Regions from separate parts of the Caulobacter sp. FV2ps19 genome, predicted to be linked through region 2. Evidence: riboswitches for the same ligand, from Rfam matches in the RefSeq annotation. Region 2 holds a riboswitch; the other holds the start of a gene.
What was found. Region 2 has a riboswitch for cobalamin ahead of ACW18B_RS14005 (TonB-dependent receptor plug domain-containing protein). Riboswitches for the same ligand answer to the same signal wherever they lie in the genome.

Region 1 (7,382 bases), 1.8 Mb from region 2:
CGGGACCCAGGGGCCAACGCAACGCGGCTGCCCTGGGTCCCGGGTCGGCGACGCCGCCCGGGATGACAAGCTTTTGTTGCTGAAGAAGAAAGTGTCCTCCGGATAGAAAAACGCTAAGTCCCCACCATGCTGCGCATCTCCGAACTAAAGCTGCCCCTGGGCCATCCGCCCGAAGCCATGGCCCCGGCTCTGTGCGAACGCCTGGGCATTCCGGCTAGCAACCTGCTGGACTTCGCCGTCGCCCGCCGGGCCCATGACGCGCGGCGCAAGGCGGCGATCCTGATGGTCTATTCGGTCGATGTAACGTTGCGCGATGAGGCGGAAGTTCTGGCGCGCTTCGCCGGCGATCCTCATGTGCGCATCAGGCCCGACACCGACTATCGCCTGACGGCCCAGGCGCCCAAGGCCTATGACGGCCCCCGCCCGGTGGTGGTCGGCGCGGGGCCTTGTGGCCTGTTCGCCGGTCTGATCCTGGCGCAGATGGGCTTCAAGCCGATCATCCTGGACCGCGGCAAGGCCGTGCGCGAGCGCACCAAGGACACCTGGGGCCTGTGGCGGCGTAGCGAGCTGAACCCCGAATCCAACGTCCAGTTCGGCGAGGGCGGCGCGGGCACCTTTTCCGACGGCAAGCTCTGGAGCCAGATCAAGGACCCCCGCCATCTGGGCCGCAAGGTGCTGGAGGAGTTCGTCAAGGCCGGCGCCCCGCCCGAGATCCTGACCGAGGCCCATCCCCACATCGGCACCTTCCGTCTGGTGACGATGGTGGAGTCGATGCGCGAGACCATCGAGGCCCTGGGCGGCGAATATCGCTGGCAACATCGGGTCGATGGGATCGAGGTCGAAACCGCCGCCGACGGCGCCCGCCGACTGCGCGGCCTGAAGCTGTCGACCGGCGAGGTTCTGGAGGCCGAGCACGTGGTGCTGGCCGTCGGCCACAGCGCCCGCGACACCTTCCAGATGCTGTACGATCAGGGCGTCCATATCGAGGCCAAGCCGTTCTCGATCGGGGTGCGGATCGAGCATCCGCAGTCGTGGATGGACAAGGCCCGCTTTGGAACCTGCGCGGGCCATCCCGACCTCGGCGCCGCCGACTACAGCCTGGCCCGTCACTGCGCCAATGGCCGCACGGTCTACAGCTTCTGCATGTGCCCCGGCGGCACGGTGGTGGCGGCGACGTCCGAGCCCGGCCGGGTGGTGACCAACGGCATGAGCCAGTATTCGCGCAATGAACGAAACGCCAATTCCGGCTTCGTGGTCGGCATCGATCCCGAGCGCGACTATCCGGGCCATCCGCTGGCGGGCGTCGAGTTCCAGCGCAAATGGGAGAGCCTGGCCTATGTGGCCGGCGGCTCGACCTATGCGGCGCCGGCCCAGAAGGTCGGCGACTTCCTGGCCGGCCGGCCCTCGACCGACCTGGGCGAGGTGGCGCCGTCCTACAAGCCCGGCGTGACCATGACCGACCTGTCGGCCTGCCTGCCGCCGTTCGTGATCGAGGCCATGCGCGAGGCCCTGCCGGTGTTTGGCCGTCAGATCGCCGGCTATGACCATCCCGACGTGCTGCTGACCGGGGTGGAGACGCGCACCTCCTCGCCGATCCGGATCACCCGCGGCAAGGACTTTCAGAGCCTCAACACCGCCGGCCTGTTCCCGGCCGGCGAGGGCGCGGGCTATGCCGGCGGCATCCTCTCGGCGGCCATCGACGGCATCAAGGTGGCCGAGGCGGTGGCCAGCGCCTGGATGGCGGCCGCCGCGGACTAACGCGTTCGACATTCAGATGTTCGACACCCCCCTTCGCCGCCTATCCCCGCGAAGGCCGAGGATGGACGGTGGTTTTGGTCTTGCGGCCCGGGAATCCGCAGCTTTGACTGAATGCCGATCGACCCTGCCCTCCCCTTGGGAAAGCTGGACCAGACCGTGGCCATTGGCCATTGTCGACCCGAGGCCTCACCCCTCGCTAGGCCGCTCACGCGGCTTGCGCGGCGCGGCCTGGGAGATCCACCACCATGACGTCCTTCTATGATCGCCACGTCCTCCCCCGGCTGATCCGCTGCGCCTGCGGGGCCGGAGCGATCGCCAAGCAGCGCGCCAGGATCGTGCCGCGGGCCGAGGGGCGGGTTCTGGAACTGGGGATCGGCGGCGGTCTGAACCTGGCCTTCTATGACCCGGCGCGGGTGACCAGCGTCACGGGCGTTGATCCCTCCGAAGGCCTGCGGACGCTGGCGATGGCGGCCCCGCGCGCCGAAGGCCTCAAGGTCGAGGTGCTGGCGGGAGAGGCCGAGCGCCTGGCCTTTGACGATCACAGCTTCGACACCGTGGTCTGCACTTTCACCCTGTGCTCGGTCCACACGCCCGAGGCCGTGCTGGCCCAGGCGCGCCGGGTGCTCAAGCCCGGCGGCCGCTTTCTGTTCTGCGAGCACGGCCTGGCGCCGGACCCCGAGGTCGCTCGCTGGCAGAGACGGATCGAACCGTTCTGGACGCCGCTGGCCGGCGGCTGCCGCCTGACCCGCCCGGTCGGGGCGGCCATCGCCGCCGCAGGCTTTCGGATCGACGAGGCCCAGACTTTCTACATGCCCAAGGCGCCCCGGCCTTTGGGCTGGTGCGAGCTGGGCGTGGCTTGCGTCGCCTGACGCCGACGCCATATCCCAAGGCCCAGTTTGCGGCGCGGCGCGCCCAGGAGTTCCCATGTCAGAGACGATGTCCACGGCCGCCAACGCCGCCCAGGTCGACTATTGGAACGCCACGGCAGGCCAGACCTGGGCCCAGTTCCAGAGCCAGCTGGACCGTCAGATCGCGCCCCTGGGTCTGGAGGCCCTCCGGGTGCTGGCCCCGCAGGCCGGCGAGCGGGTTCTGGATGTCGGCTGCGGCTGCGGACAGACCACGCTCGACCTTGCCAGCCGGGTGGGGGCGACAGGCCAGGTGACCGGCGTCGACATCTCCGAGCCGATGCTGGCGGTGGCCCGGGCGCGCGACATCCCCGGCGACGCGGCCCGGGCGCAGTTTCTCGAACAGGACGCCCAGACCGCCGACCTCGGCGAAGGCGTGCTCGACGCCGTGTTTTCCCGCTTCGGCGTGATGTTCTTCAGCGATCCGCCGGCCGCCTTCGCCAATCTGCGCAAGGCGCTGAAGCCGGACGGTCGGCTGACCTTCGTCTGCTGGCGGCCCTATCCGGAGAACCTGTGGATGCGCGCCCCGATGGAAGCGGCCCAGCCCTTCCTGCCGCCCGTCCAGCCCGCAGACCCCACGGCGCCGGGCCCCTTCGCTTTCGCCGATCCGCAACGGGTGGAGTCGATCCTGCAGGCGGCCGGGTTTGAAGACATCCGCATCACGCCCTTTGACGCCATGATCGGCGGCGGTTCGATCGACGACACCCTGGACCTGACCTTTCGGGTCGGCCCGCTGGGCTCGGCCCTGCGCGAAGCGCCGCACCTGGCGCCCACCGTCCGCGAGGCCGTGCGAGCCCGCCTGTCCGACTTCGCCACACCGCAGGGCGTGCTGATGCCCGCAGCGGTCTGGATCGTCCAGGCCGCCGCGGGATAGGCTCGAAGGGCGGCTAGCCGCCGGCGATCAGCGCGGCCCGGGCGGTCCTGGCGGCGGCGACCATGTTGACCAGGGCGGGACGAACCTCCTCCCAGCGGCGGGTCTTCAGGCCGCAGTCGGGATTGACCCACAGCTGGGCCGACGACAGCCGGCGCCCCGCCAGGGTCAGCAGCTCGGCCATCTCGGCCGCCCCCGGCGCGCGCGGCGCGTGGATGTCATAGACGCCCGGTCCGATCTGGGCCGGATAGGCATAGGTGGAGAAGGCCTCCAGCAGCTCCATCTTCGACCGCGCGGTCTCGATCGAGATCACATCGGCGTCCATCGCCCCGATGGCGGCGATGATGTCGTTGAACTCCGAATAGCACATGTGGGTGTGGACCTGGGTGCGATCGGCCACGCCCGAGGCGGCCAGACGGAAGGCCTCGACCGCCCAGTCCAGATAGGCCTGCCAGTCGGCGCGGCGCAGGGGCAGGCCCTCGCGCAGGGCCGCCTCGTCGATCTGGATGATCCGCGCCCCGGCCGCCTCGAGATCGACGACCTCGTCGCGGATCGCCAGGGCGATCTGCCGGCAGGTCTGGCTGCGGGGAATGTCGTCGCGCACGAAAGACCACTGCAGGATGGTGACCGGCCCTGTCAGCATGCCCTTCATTGGCCGCTCGGTCAGGCCCTGGGCGTAGCGCCACCACTCCACCGTCATCGGGCGAGGCCGCGAAACGTCGCCATACAGGATCGGCGGCCGCACGCAGCGCGAGCCATAGGATTGCACCCAGGCGTGCTGGGTGAAGACAAAGCCCGACAGCTGCTCGCCGAAATACTGCACCATGTCGTTGCGCTCGAACTCGCCGTGCACCAGCACGTCCAGACCGATCTCTTCCTGCCAGGCGACGGCGGCGGCGGTCTCCTGACGCAGGAAGGCCTGATAGTCGCCGTCGCTGATCTCGCCCCGGGCATGGGCCGAGCGGGCCTTGCGCACCGCCTGGGTCTGGGGGAACGAGCCGATGGTCGTGGTCGGCAGGGGCGGCAGGTTCAGATCGGCATGCTGAAGCGCGATGCGCCGGCTAAAGGGCGTGGCCCGGCGGGCGTCCTGCGGGGTCACGGCGGCCAGGCGGGCCTGAACGGCGGGATCGTGGATCCGGCTGGAGGTGCGGCGCGCGGCGGCGGCGGCCGCGGCGGCCTCCAACTGGGGCCGGACCGACGCGCGACCGGCGTTCAGGGCCCCGGCCAGAACGACCAGCGCCTCGACCTTCTGCACGGCGAAGGCCAGCCACTGGGCGACCTCGGGATCCAGCCGGGTCTCCGCCGACAGATCCACCGGCGTGTGCAGCAGCGAGCAGGATGGGGCCAGGATCACCCGGTCTCCGCCGCGCGCCGCCACCACCGGCTCCAGACGATCCAGCAGGGCCTCCAGATCGGCGCGCCACACATTGCGGCCGTCGATCACGCCCAGAGACAGCACCAGGCTCTCCCGCGCGGCGGCCAGCACGACCTCCAGATCCTGCGGCGCGCGGGCCAGGTCCAGGTGCAGACCCTCGACCGGCAGGTTGACCGCCGTGGCCAGATTGTCCCCGAAGCTTCCGAAATAGCTGGTCAGCATCAGCCGCAGCTCCGGCGCGGCGTGGGTCAGGGCGCCATAGGCCCGCCGCAGCTCGCCGCGCTCGAAGTCGGTCAGGTCCAGGGCCAGGCAGGGCTCGTCGATCTGCACCCAGTCCGCGCCGGCCTGGGCCAGACGCTGCAGCACCTGCGCATAGACCGGGATCAGCGCCGACAGCAGCGTCAGGGGCTGGAAGTCCGGATCGCGGCTCTTGGCCAGTTTCAGGAAGGTCACCGGCCCCAGCAGCACCGGGCGGGTCTGGATCCCCTGCGCCTTGGCCTCCAGGAACTCGTCGATCGGCTTGGTCGAGGTCAGGGCGAAGGTCTGGCCGCGCGACACCTCGGGAGCCAGATAATGATAGTTGGTGTCGAACCACTTGGTCATTTCCATCGCCGGCAGGCCGGCCGCGGGGTCGTTGACCGGCTCATGGACGTGGCCGTGGGCGCAGACTTCGGCGGCCTGCCCCTGGGTCCCGCGGGCCAGGGCGAAATAGGTGGGGGTATCGACCGGCCCGCCCGTCCAGCCATAGATCGGCGGGATGGCCCCCACCATGACGCTGGTGTCCAGCACGTGGTCATAGAGGGAGAAGTCGTTGCTGGGCACGTGATCCACGCCCAGGGCGGCCTGACGGGCCCAGGTCTGGCCGCGCAGGGCGGCGGCGGCGGTCAGCAGGCCGGCGGCGTCGAGCCGTCCGGCCCAATGCTCTTCCAGCACGCGCTTGAGCTCGCGACGGGGGCCGATGCGGGGAAAGCCCAGGGTGGCGACGGTGACGGTCATGGTTCAAAACCTCTGCCAGATGATGGCGAGAGGCTGATCGGGACGCGCGCAGGCGGTCGCGCACGGGACATCACGGCCCGGTCGCGCCTTGCTAGCGACCAGACCGGGCACCCCGCCGGAGGACGTTATCTGTCGGGGCAGGTCTCCTGGCTCACGGGTCAACGCCCCTGCCCTGGCCTTCCCGATCCGCCACCGATGAAGTTCGGCGGATCAGTGACACGTAACGGACAGCGGCTCACCGCTCACAGTTGCGGGGGCAGCGCCGGGATCGGGGTTTCACGCCCTCACCGACTTCCCTCTTAGCCACGCACGCCAAAGCGCACGCGGACCACGACAGGCCGCAAGAAGCACGGGACGGCCCCGCGCGTCAACAGAGACATAAGGATATCTTTATGTGATTTTGGAGATCAGCGTCAGAACTTGCCGGACTGGAAGTCCTCGAAGGCCTGCACGATCTCGTCGCGCGAGTTCATCACGAACGGGCCGTGCCAGAACACCGGCTCTTCGATCGGACGCCCGGCGATCAGCAGCACCCGGGCGTCGGTGACCGCCTCGACCAGCACGGTGTCGCCCTGGCCCAGGAACACGCCTGACAGGGCGTCGACCTTGCCGCCGGCCACGCGGACCTGGCCCTCATAGACCGCCAGCATGGCGTTGCGGTCATCGCCCACGGGCTCTTCGAACCGCGTTCCGGCCGGCAGCACGACGTCGAAATACAGCGCGTCGACCGCGCCGCCGCCGATGGGTCCGGCCGTGCCGCCATCGGTGACGCCCGAGATCACCTTGACGGTGACGCCGCCGTCGCGGGCCTCGACCGGGATGGCGTCGCTCTCGAACTCCGAATAGCCCGGCGCGCTCATCTTCAGCTTTGCCGGCAGATTGACCCACAGCTGGAAGCCGCGCATGCGGCCCTCTGACTGCTCGGGCATTTCGGAGTGGACGATGCCCTTGCCGGCCCGCATCCACTGGATGCCGCCAGGGCCGATGATCCCCTCGCGACCGGTATTGTCGCGGTGCCGCATCCGGCCTTCCAGCATGTAGGTCACGGTCTCGAAGCCGCGATGCGGATGGTCGGGGAAGCCGCCCATATAGTCAGATGCCTGATCGTTGTCGAAACAGTCCAGCATCAGGAACGGGTCGAACATCTGGGCTTCCTGGGTGCCCAGCATGCGGGTCAGGCGCACGCCGTCGCCATCCGAGGCGGGGACGCCCTTGACGATTTTCACGACAGGTCGAAGGCTCATCTCACGGCTCCTTTTCCGCCTTTGATATCGGGTACGGTTACAGTTGATGCAAGTGGCGGGGCGAGCGCGAACCCCTTTTGACGGCGCAGCGCTTTACAACACGCATTAGGAGCATGACACTGAGGTGGTCGCCTGAAGCGCGACGGAGAAACAGCATGACCCGTCCGGCCGTATTCGGTGTTCGCGCTCTTCTTGTGCTGCTGGCGGCGGCATCCACGGCTGGCTGCGGCGTC
Region 2 (7,382 bases):
AACCTGCAGGACACGTTCCTGAACAGCGTGCGCAAGTCCAAGACGCCGCTCACCATTTTCCTCGTCAATGGCGTCAAGCTCCAGGGCGTTGTCAGCTGGTTTGACAATTTCTGTGTCCTGCTTCGCCGCGATGGCCAGTCGCAACTGGTCTATAAGCACGCCATCTCGACCATCATGCCGGCTCAGCCTGTCCAGCTGTACGAGCCGAGCGCCGACTCCGACGATTGAATTAGAGACGCTTGTCCAAATCTTCAAAATCCGTAGATCACGCCACGCCGGTTCTTAAGGCGTTCGTCGTCCACCCGGTTCGTCCCAAGCGGGGCCAGTCCGCCATCGAAGCGCGCGATCCGCAAGCGCGCCTCGAAGAGGCGGTCGGCCTCGCCGAGGCGCTTGACCTCAATGTCGTGGAGACGGCGATCGCGCCCCTGCGCGTGGTCACGCCGGCCACCCTATTCGGCAAGGGCAAGATCGAGGAGTTCGCGACGATCTGCGAGGTCGAGAAAATCGATGTCGCGGTCTTTGACGACCAGTTGACCCCGGTCCAGCAACGCAATCTGGAGCGGGGTCTCAACGTCAAGGTCGTGGACCGGACGGGCCTGATCCTTGAGATCTTCGCCCGCCGTGCTCGCACGCGCGAAGGCAAGCTGCAGGTCGAGCTGGCGCGCTTGGACTATGAGCGTTCGCGCCTGGTCCGGACCTGGACCCACCTGGAACGCCAGCGTGGCGGCACCGGCAATACGGGCGGCCCTGGGGAAACCCAGATCGAGCTCGACCGTCGCCTGATCGCCGACAACATCATCAAGCTGAAGCGCGAGCTGGAAGAGGTGCGGCGTACGCGGACCCTGCACCGCAAGGCGCGCAGCAAGGTCCCGTACCCGACCGTCGCGCTGGTCGGCTACACCAATGCCGGCAAGTCCACCCTGTTCAATCGGCTCACCGAGGCGAACGTGCTGGTCAAGGACATGCTGTTCGCCACGCTGGATCCCACGCTGCGGACGGTGAAATTGCCCGACGGTCGCCCGGCGATCCTGTCCGATACGGTGGGGTTCATTTCCGACCTGCCGCACGAACTGGTCGAGGCGTTCCGCGCCACCCTGGAGGAGGTACAGGAAGCCGACGTCGTGCTGCATGTGCGCGACATCGCCAATCCCGACAGCGCCGCCCAGGCGCGCGATGTCGAGACGGTGCTGGCCGATCTCGGCGTCACCTTCGACGACGGCAAGACCATCGTCGAGGTGTGGAACAAGATCGATCTGGTCGCCGAGGAAGATCGCGAAGAGGTCGAGGGCAATGCACGCCGGCTAGGCGCTGCGGCGGTTTCGGCCGTCACCGGCGATGGATGTCCCGAACTGCTCAAGCGGATCGGGGCGCTGATCGATGATACGCCTCCTGTCGCCATTCGTCTGGGGGCAAGCGACGGCGAGGGTCTAGCCTGGATCTATCGCAATGGCCGCGTGATCAGCCGGGAAGATGAGGCGCAGGGCGGGATCGTCATCGTCGCGCGTCTTGACGCCCAGGCCCTGGGGCGCTTCGAGCGTCAGTTCCCGGACGCCTTCGTGATGGTCGCCAACTAGCTTAGCGCTTTTTCTCGTCGGCCTTGGCGGCGTTCCAAAGTCCGTCCATCTCGGCCAGATCCGATTGGTCTGGGGTGCGACCGTCCTTCGCCAGGGCTGCCTCGATATAGGCGAACCGCCGGCTGAACTTGGCGTTGGTGGCGCGCAGCGCGTCTTCCGGTTCGACATCGAGCTTGCGGGCCAGATTGGCGCAGACGAAGAGCAGGTCGCCCAGCTCCTCGCGGGCTTTGGCCTGGTCGCCGGCCGCGATCTCGACCTCCAGTTCCGCGATCTCCTCGCGCAGCTTGTCCAGAACTTCGTCGGTCGATGGCCAGTCAAAGCCCACCCGGGCCGCGCGCTTGGTAAGCTTCACCGCGCGGGTCAGGGCCGGCAGGCCGGCGGGCACGTCGTCAAGCACGCCCGTCTTGGCCTTGGCCCGGCGCTCCTGCGCCTTCAGGGCCTCCCAGCCCGACGTCTGGGCGGCCTGGTCGTCATAGGTATGGTCGCCGAAGACGTGCGGGTGCCGGCGGATCATCTTGTCGGAGATGGCGGCGGCGACGGCGGCGAAGTCGAACGCGCCCTGTTCTTCTGCCATGCGCGAATGGAAGACCACCTGCAGAAGCAGGTCGCCCAGCTCTTCCTTCAGGTCGCTCAGATCGCCGCGCTCGATGGCGTCGGCGACCTCATAGGCCTCTTCAACCGTGTAGGGCGCGATGCTGGCGAAGGTCTGTTGCTGATCCCAGGGGCAGCCGCCGACAGGATCGCGCAGGCGCGCCATGATCCCGAGCAGGGCAAACAACGGATGGTCGGGGTCATTCGGCAGGGGCGGCGAGGGCGGCATTCTGATCCGGTTCGGGCTCGTGGGCTGACCGCGCCGCCGCATCGCGCGCCGCGAGTTGGCGCTGGATCTCGGCGACGCGAGTCGCGTCGAGCGGATAGCGTAGCATCACGACCGCGACGACAAGCCCCAAGGCGGCGGGCACGACTGAATAGAGAGAGATCAGGGCGACGTCGCCGGTGGCGGAGGGCAGCTTGGGGTCGAAGCCAAGCAGGGCGAGCAGGGGGAAGGCTCCAATCGCCAGGGCATGTCCCAGCTTCATCGTGCCATTGACGATCGCATAGAGAAGTCCGGTGCGGTCGACGCCGCTGGCCAGGCGTTCCTCGTCGCCGATGTCCGCCATCATCGACCGGACCAGCAACGGGGCCGCCGAATAGGGGAGGCCGGCCAGGATCAGCACCAGCGCCCCAGCCCATGTGTTTCCGGCCGGGGTCACCACGGCGAAGACCTGCACGATGGCGTAGACGACCGACGCCACCGCCAGGGCGTGGTGCTTGCCCAGTCGCTTGGCCAGCATCGGCCAGATCGAGGCGCCAGCCAGGGCCGAGATGAAATACAGCAGAAGCAGCAAACCCGCCTGGGTCTTGTCGAAGCCCTTGATGCGCTCGAAGAAAAAGAAGAACAGCGCGCCTGCGATACCAGGAGCCAGGCCCATCAGCAGGTCCGCGAGGAGCAGCTTGCGCACGGAACTCCGCTTGAGCAGAGCCAGATACTGCGTCAGACCCGAGGCGTGCCGGATTGTCGGCGCGGCCGGCTCGCCCACCGCGCGCGTCGCCAGCAGCACCGACAGCGGGATCAAAAGCACGATGAACCAGCCCATCGAGCGGATGCCGGCGGCATGGTCCCCCTTGAAGGCATAGGCCATGATCGGCGGCAGGGTGAGCACCAGGATCATGCCCACGACGTTGCCGGCTTGCCACCAGCCATAGACGCGCGATCGTTGCGCGTAGTCGGTCGACAGCACTGAGGCCCAGGCGGTGTGCGACAACACGACCATCGAATAGCCGGCATAGGTGACGACCAGCCAGAACCACAGATAGATCGGCCCGATTCCCGGCTGGGCCATGAACAGGGCGAAGGCGCCGATCATCACCAGCGGCGAGCCCATGACCAGCCAGGGCCTGAATCGGCCCCAGCGGGTGCGGGTTCGATCCATGAGGCCGCCGATGAACGGGTCGAAGAGGATGTCGATCAGACGAACGATCAGAAACGCCGCCCCCACCGCGCTGAGCGACAGGCCAAGGTCGCTGGCGTAGAACTCGGGGAGGTACACAACAAGGGGCAGGCCCAGCGCCGAGATCGGCAAGCAAGGCGCGGCGAAAGCCGCCAGGGACCACGACGATCGTCGATCGGCCATTGCTCAGTGTCCTCCCAGACCGGCGGGTTGGTTCCCGCCTCTTGACTTCAAATGTCGTATCCAGCCGCGTCAGCGGTCGTCATATTGGTCCTTGGCCAGCCGGTCCGCCAGCCTGTCGAAGGCCCGGTCGGCGTCGCTCCAGGTCGTGCTGGTGCTGGCCCAGCGGATGTCGCTCTCGTACCAGCTGTAGTGAACGGGGATCCGAGCGCCAGACGACGCCCGGTATTCGCCGCTGATGCGGGCGCCGCCGACGCCGAAACTGGAATAGGACAGTCCTGGCTTGACGCTCATTTGCCGCTGCGTAGGGCGGTTGGGTTTGGCGTCTTCGATCACCAGGTCCAGCACGCCGCCATCCGGACGAAGCGCGCCTGCGCTGTCCAGGGCCTTTTCGACAGACTGCTTGAGCTCTCCAGTCAGGTACTGGATCTCACGGTCGTCGAGGATTTCGGTTTTCCTTGCCAGGTCTGACCCAAGGGTCACGTGGACCACCGAGACAACAGGCGCCGCCTGGGCCGGGACGGCGGTGACCGCCAGGCCCAGGGCAAGGATCGCGAGCGAGGCTCTCATCATTGACACTCCGAAACTGATCCTTTCGCAAACTGTGCGTCGATCCGTCGGAAAACGCCAGCGCTGGATCAACCCATTCCAAACGTTTGTTCGGGTTGGCGATGCGCCTGGGATCGGGCCCACCGGAACCGGTTTCTGCACCCCTGGGCTCGGCGACGAACCGACCCAATGTCTTTCAAGCGTCACATTGACGGTCTTGGACGCAGTCTATAGGGCTGCTCGCGCGTCAGGTTCCTCGCAAGAGGATGAATAGGGAACGGGGTTTAAAACCCCGGCTGCCCCCGCAACTGTAAGCGGTGAGCTTACGCGTCACATGCCACTGGGACCTCGGTCCTGGGAAGGCGACGCGCCAAGCCTAGACCCGTGAGCCAGGAGACCTGCCCGGCGCAGTCGTTCATCGTCCGGCCGGGGTGCGCCGAACGAACGGGATTTCCCGCGAAACGACATGTCAGTCAGGCCGCGTCGCGGCCTTTGGCCTCGGCGTGTCTGCACGTTCGCGGCTGGAGGACGTGCGCGGGTCATTCAAAGGGAAAGACCATGATCCGAGCGCTTCTGTGCTCCTCCGCACTCTCCACTACCCTGATCGCCGGCGCCGCTATGGCCGACGAGCAACGGGCTCCTGAAACCGACGTCGCCGGCAAGACCGGCGCGACCGCAGTCGCTGAACTTGTGGTCACCGCCACCCGCTCGCCGCAACCGATCGAAAAGGTCGGGGCCTCGATCAGCGTGCTGACGACCGAGGCCATCCAGGCCAGCCAGGCGATCTCGGCGGTTGAATTGCTGGCCCAGACGCCCAGCGTCACCTTCGCCCGCAATGGCGGCGTGGGTTCCGCCACCAGCCTCTATATCCGCGGCGCTGAAACCCAGCACACCGTGGTGCTGATTGACGGCGTGAAGCTGAACGATCCGTCCTCGACCCAGGGCAGCTATAACGCCGGCAACCTGCTGATCGGCGATGTCTCGCGCATCGAGGTCCTGCGCGGCGCTCAATCCACCCTGTGGGGCAGCCAGGCCATCGGCGGGGTGGTCAACATCGTCACCGCCGAGCCGACCGAAGCTTTCGAAAGCAATGCCAGCATCGAGGGCGGCGCGCGCGACACCGCCTTTGTCCGCGCCGGGGCCGGCGGGGTGACCGAGCGCGTCACCTGGCGTCTGGCGGGCAGCTATTACACCACCGACGGCTTCTCGGCCTATGCGCCGGGCAAGGAGAAGGACGGCTATCAGAACACCGGCGTCTCGGGCCGCGTGCGGGTGGCGCTCAGCGACAATGTCTCGGCCGAAGTTCGCTCGGTCTATTCCTATGGGCGGGTCGATTTCGACGGCTTTGGCGTGGATTCCCCGGAGTTTGGCCGCACTGAGGAACTGGTGATCTATACCGGTCTGAACTTCGCCCTGCTGGACGGTCGCTGGAACAACCGCCTAGCCTACGGCTACACCGACACCGATCGAGAGAACATCAACCCGGCCCGCCCGGCCGTGCCGCTGAGCTTCGACGCCATCGGCAAGAACAAGCGCTGGGAATACCAGGGCGCCTTCGCCGTGACGGACACGGTTACGGCCTCGTTTGGCGCTGAAAGCGAGCGTTCGCGAATGGCCGTTCGCTCGCCCAGCACAAGTGCGCCCAATCCGGCGTTTCGCACGGGACGGGTTAGTTCAGACAGCGTCTATGGCCAGCTTCAGGCCGAGCTCGTTCCGGGGCTGACCTTGACCGGTGGTCTGCGCTACGAAGACCATGACACTTATGGCCGCCATACCCTGGGTCAGGTCTCGGCCGCCTGGGCGTTGAATGAGGGCGCCACGGTTCTGCGCGCCAGCTTTGGCCAGGGTTTCCGCGCGCCGGGCCTCTACGAACTCTACAGCGAGTACGGCAATCTGGATCTGAAGCCGGAAAGCTTCGACAGCTGGGACGCCGGCGTTGAGCAGCGCCTTCTGGGCGGCAAGGCCAAGGTTTCGGCGACGCTGTTCAAGCGCGAAGCGGACAACGAGATACGCTACTTCTCGTGCAGCTACACGGCGACCGACGCCCTGTGCAATCCGGGCGGCGCCCTCCGGTACGGCTACTACAAGAACCTCCAGAAGACCGAGACCAAGGGGGTGGAGCTGATCGGTCAGCTTGAGGTTACGGATCGCCTGACCCTGAGCGGCAACTACACCTATACCGACGCCGAGAACGCCTCCGGCGCGTCGGCGGGCAAGCAACTGACACGGCGGCCCAAGGCCCTGGCCAATCTGTCTGCGAGCTATCGCTGGCCGGTCGGCCTGAACACGGCGGTCGCCGCGCGGCATGTTGGCAAGACGTTCAACAATGAGGCCAATACCGTCGCTGTCAGCGGCTACACGCTTGTCGATCTGCGGGCGTCCTATCCGATCAACGAGACGCTCGAAGTCTATGGTCGGATCGAGAACGCCTTCGATAAGGACTATCAGACGGTCCTGAACTACGGGACTCCCGGACGCGGCGCTTTCCTGGGTGTTCGCGCCAAGTTCTAGAGTCTGAACGACGCCGCTGTTCCGCGCGGTGTGTCACGCGCGGCGGTCGCCCAAGAGCGATCGCCGCGTTTGGCCAATGTGGTGCTCATCGCCGGAGGACGATCATGGCCGCCTTGATGATCCAGGGGTGCGGCTCGGATGTTGGCAAGTCGGTGCTGGTCGCCGGCCTCTGTCGGCTGTTCGCCAATCGGGGGCTGAGCGTACGGCCGTTCAAGCCGCAGAACATGTCCAACAATGCAGCCGTCACCGCCGACGGCGGCGAGATCGGTCGGGCGCAGGCGCTTCAGGCCATGGCCTGTCGCACGCCGCCGACCGTCGATATGAATCCGGTGCTGCTCAAGCCGCAAAGCGACGTGGGCGCCCAGTTGATCGTACGGGGCCAGATGGCGGGGACCTGGCAGGCTCGGGGGTATCAGGACCACAAGCTGGCCTTGCTCGATACCGTGTTGGAGAGCTACCGGCGTCTTGAAGCCGAATGCGACCTGGTGATCGTCGAAGGCGCGGGGAGTCCTGCCGAGGTCAATCTGCGCGTCGGCGACATCGCCAATATGGGATTCGCGCGCGCCGCCGATGTTCC

Region 1: another riboswitch for cobalamin. It lies ahead of metE (5-methyltetrahydropteroyltriglutamate--homocysteine S-methyltransferase); the one in region 2 lies ahead of ACW18B_RS14005 (TonB-dependent receptor plug domain-containing protein).

The regions. Positions count from the first base shown of each region.
Region 1 is NZ_CM178729.1:1,141,512-1,148,893, reverse strand. Features, by position in the region: gene ACW18B_RS05530 (NAD(P)/FAD-dependent oxidoreductase) at 127-1,758, shown strand; gene ACW18B_RS05525 (class I SAM-dependent methyltransferase) at 2,004-2,627, shown strand; gene ACW18B_RS05520 (class I SAM-dependent methyltransferase) at 2,683-3,537, shown strand; gene metE (5-methyltetrahydropteroyltriglutamate--homocysteine S-methyltransferase) at 3,551-5,905, opposite strand; cobalamin riboswitch at 6,025-6,253, opposite strand; gene ACW18B_RS05510 (pirin family protein) at 6,319-7,149, opposite strand; gene ACW18B_RS05505 (hypothetical protein) at 7,305-7,382, shown strand, end outside.
Region 2 is NZ_CM178729.1:2,943,255-2,950,636, reverse strand. Features, by position in the region: gene hfq (RNA chaperone Hfq) at 1-228, shown strand, start outside; gene hflX (GTPase HflX) at 240-1,574, shown strand; gene mazG (nucleoside triphosphate pyrophosphohydrolase) at 1,576-2,394, opposite strand; gene ACW18B_RS14015 (MFS transporter) at 2,366-3,748, opposite strand; gene ACW18B_RS14010 (hypothetical protein) at 3,818-4,315, opposite strand; cobalamin riboswitch at 4,527-4,714, shown strand; gene ACW18B_RS14005 (TonB-dependent receptor plug domain-containing protein) at 4,853-6,805, shown strand; gene ACW18B_RS14000 (cobyric acid synthase) at 6,910-7,382, shown strand, end outside.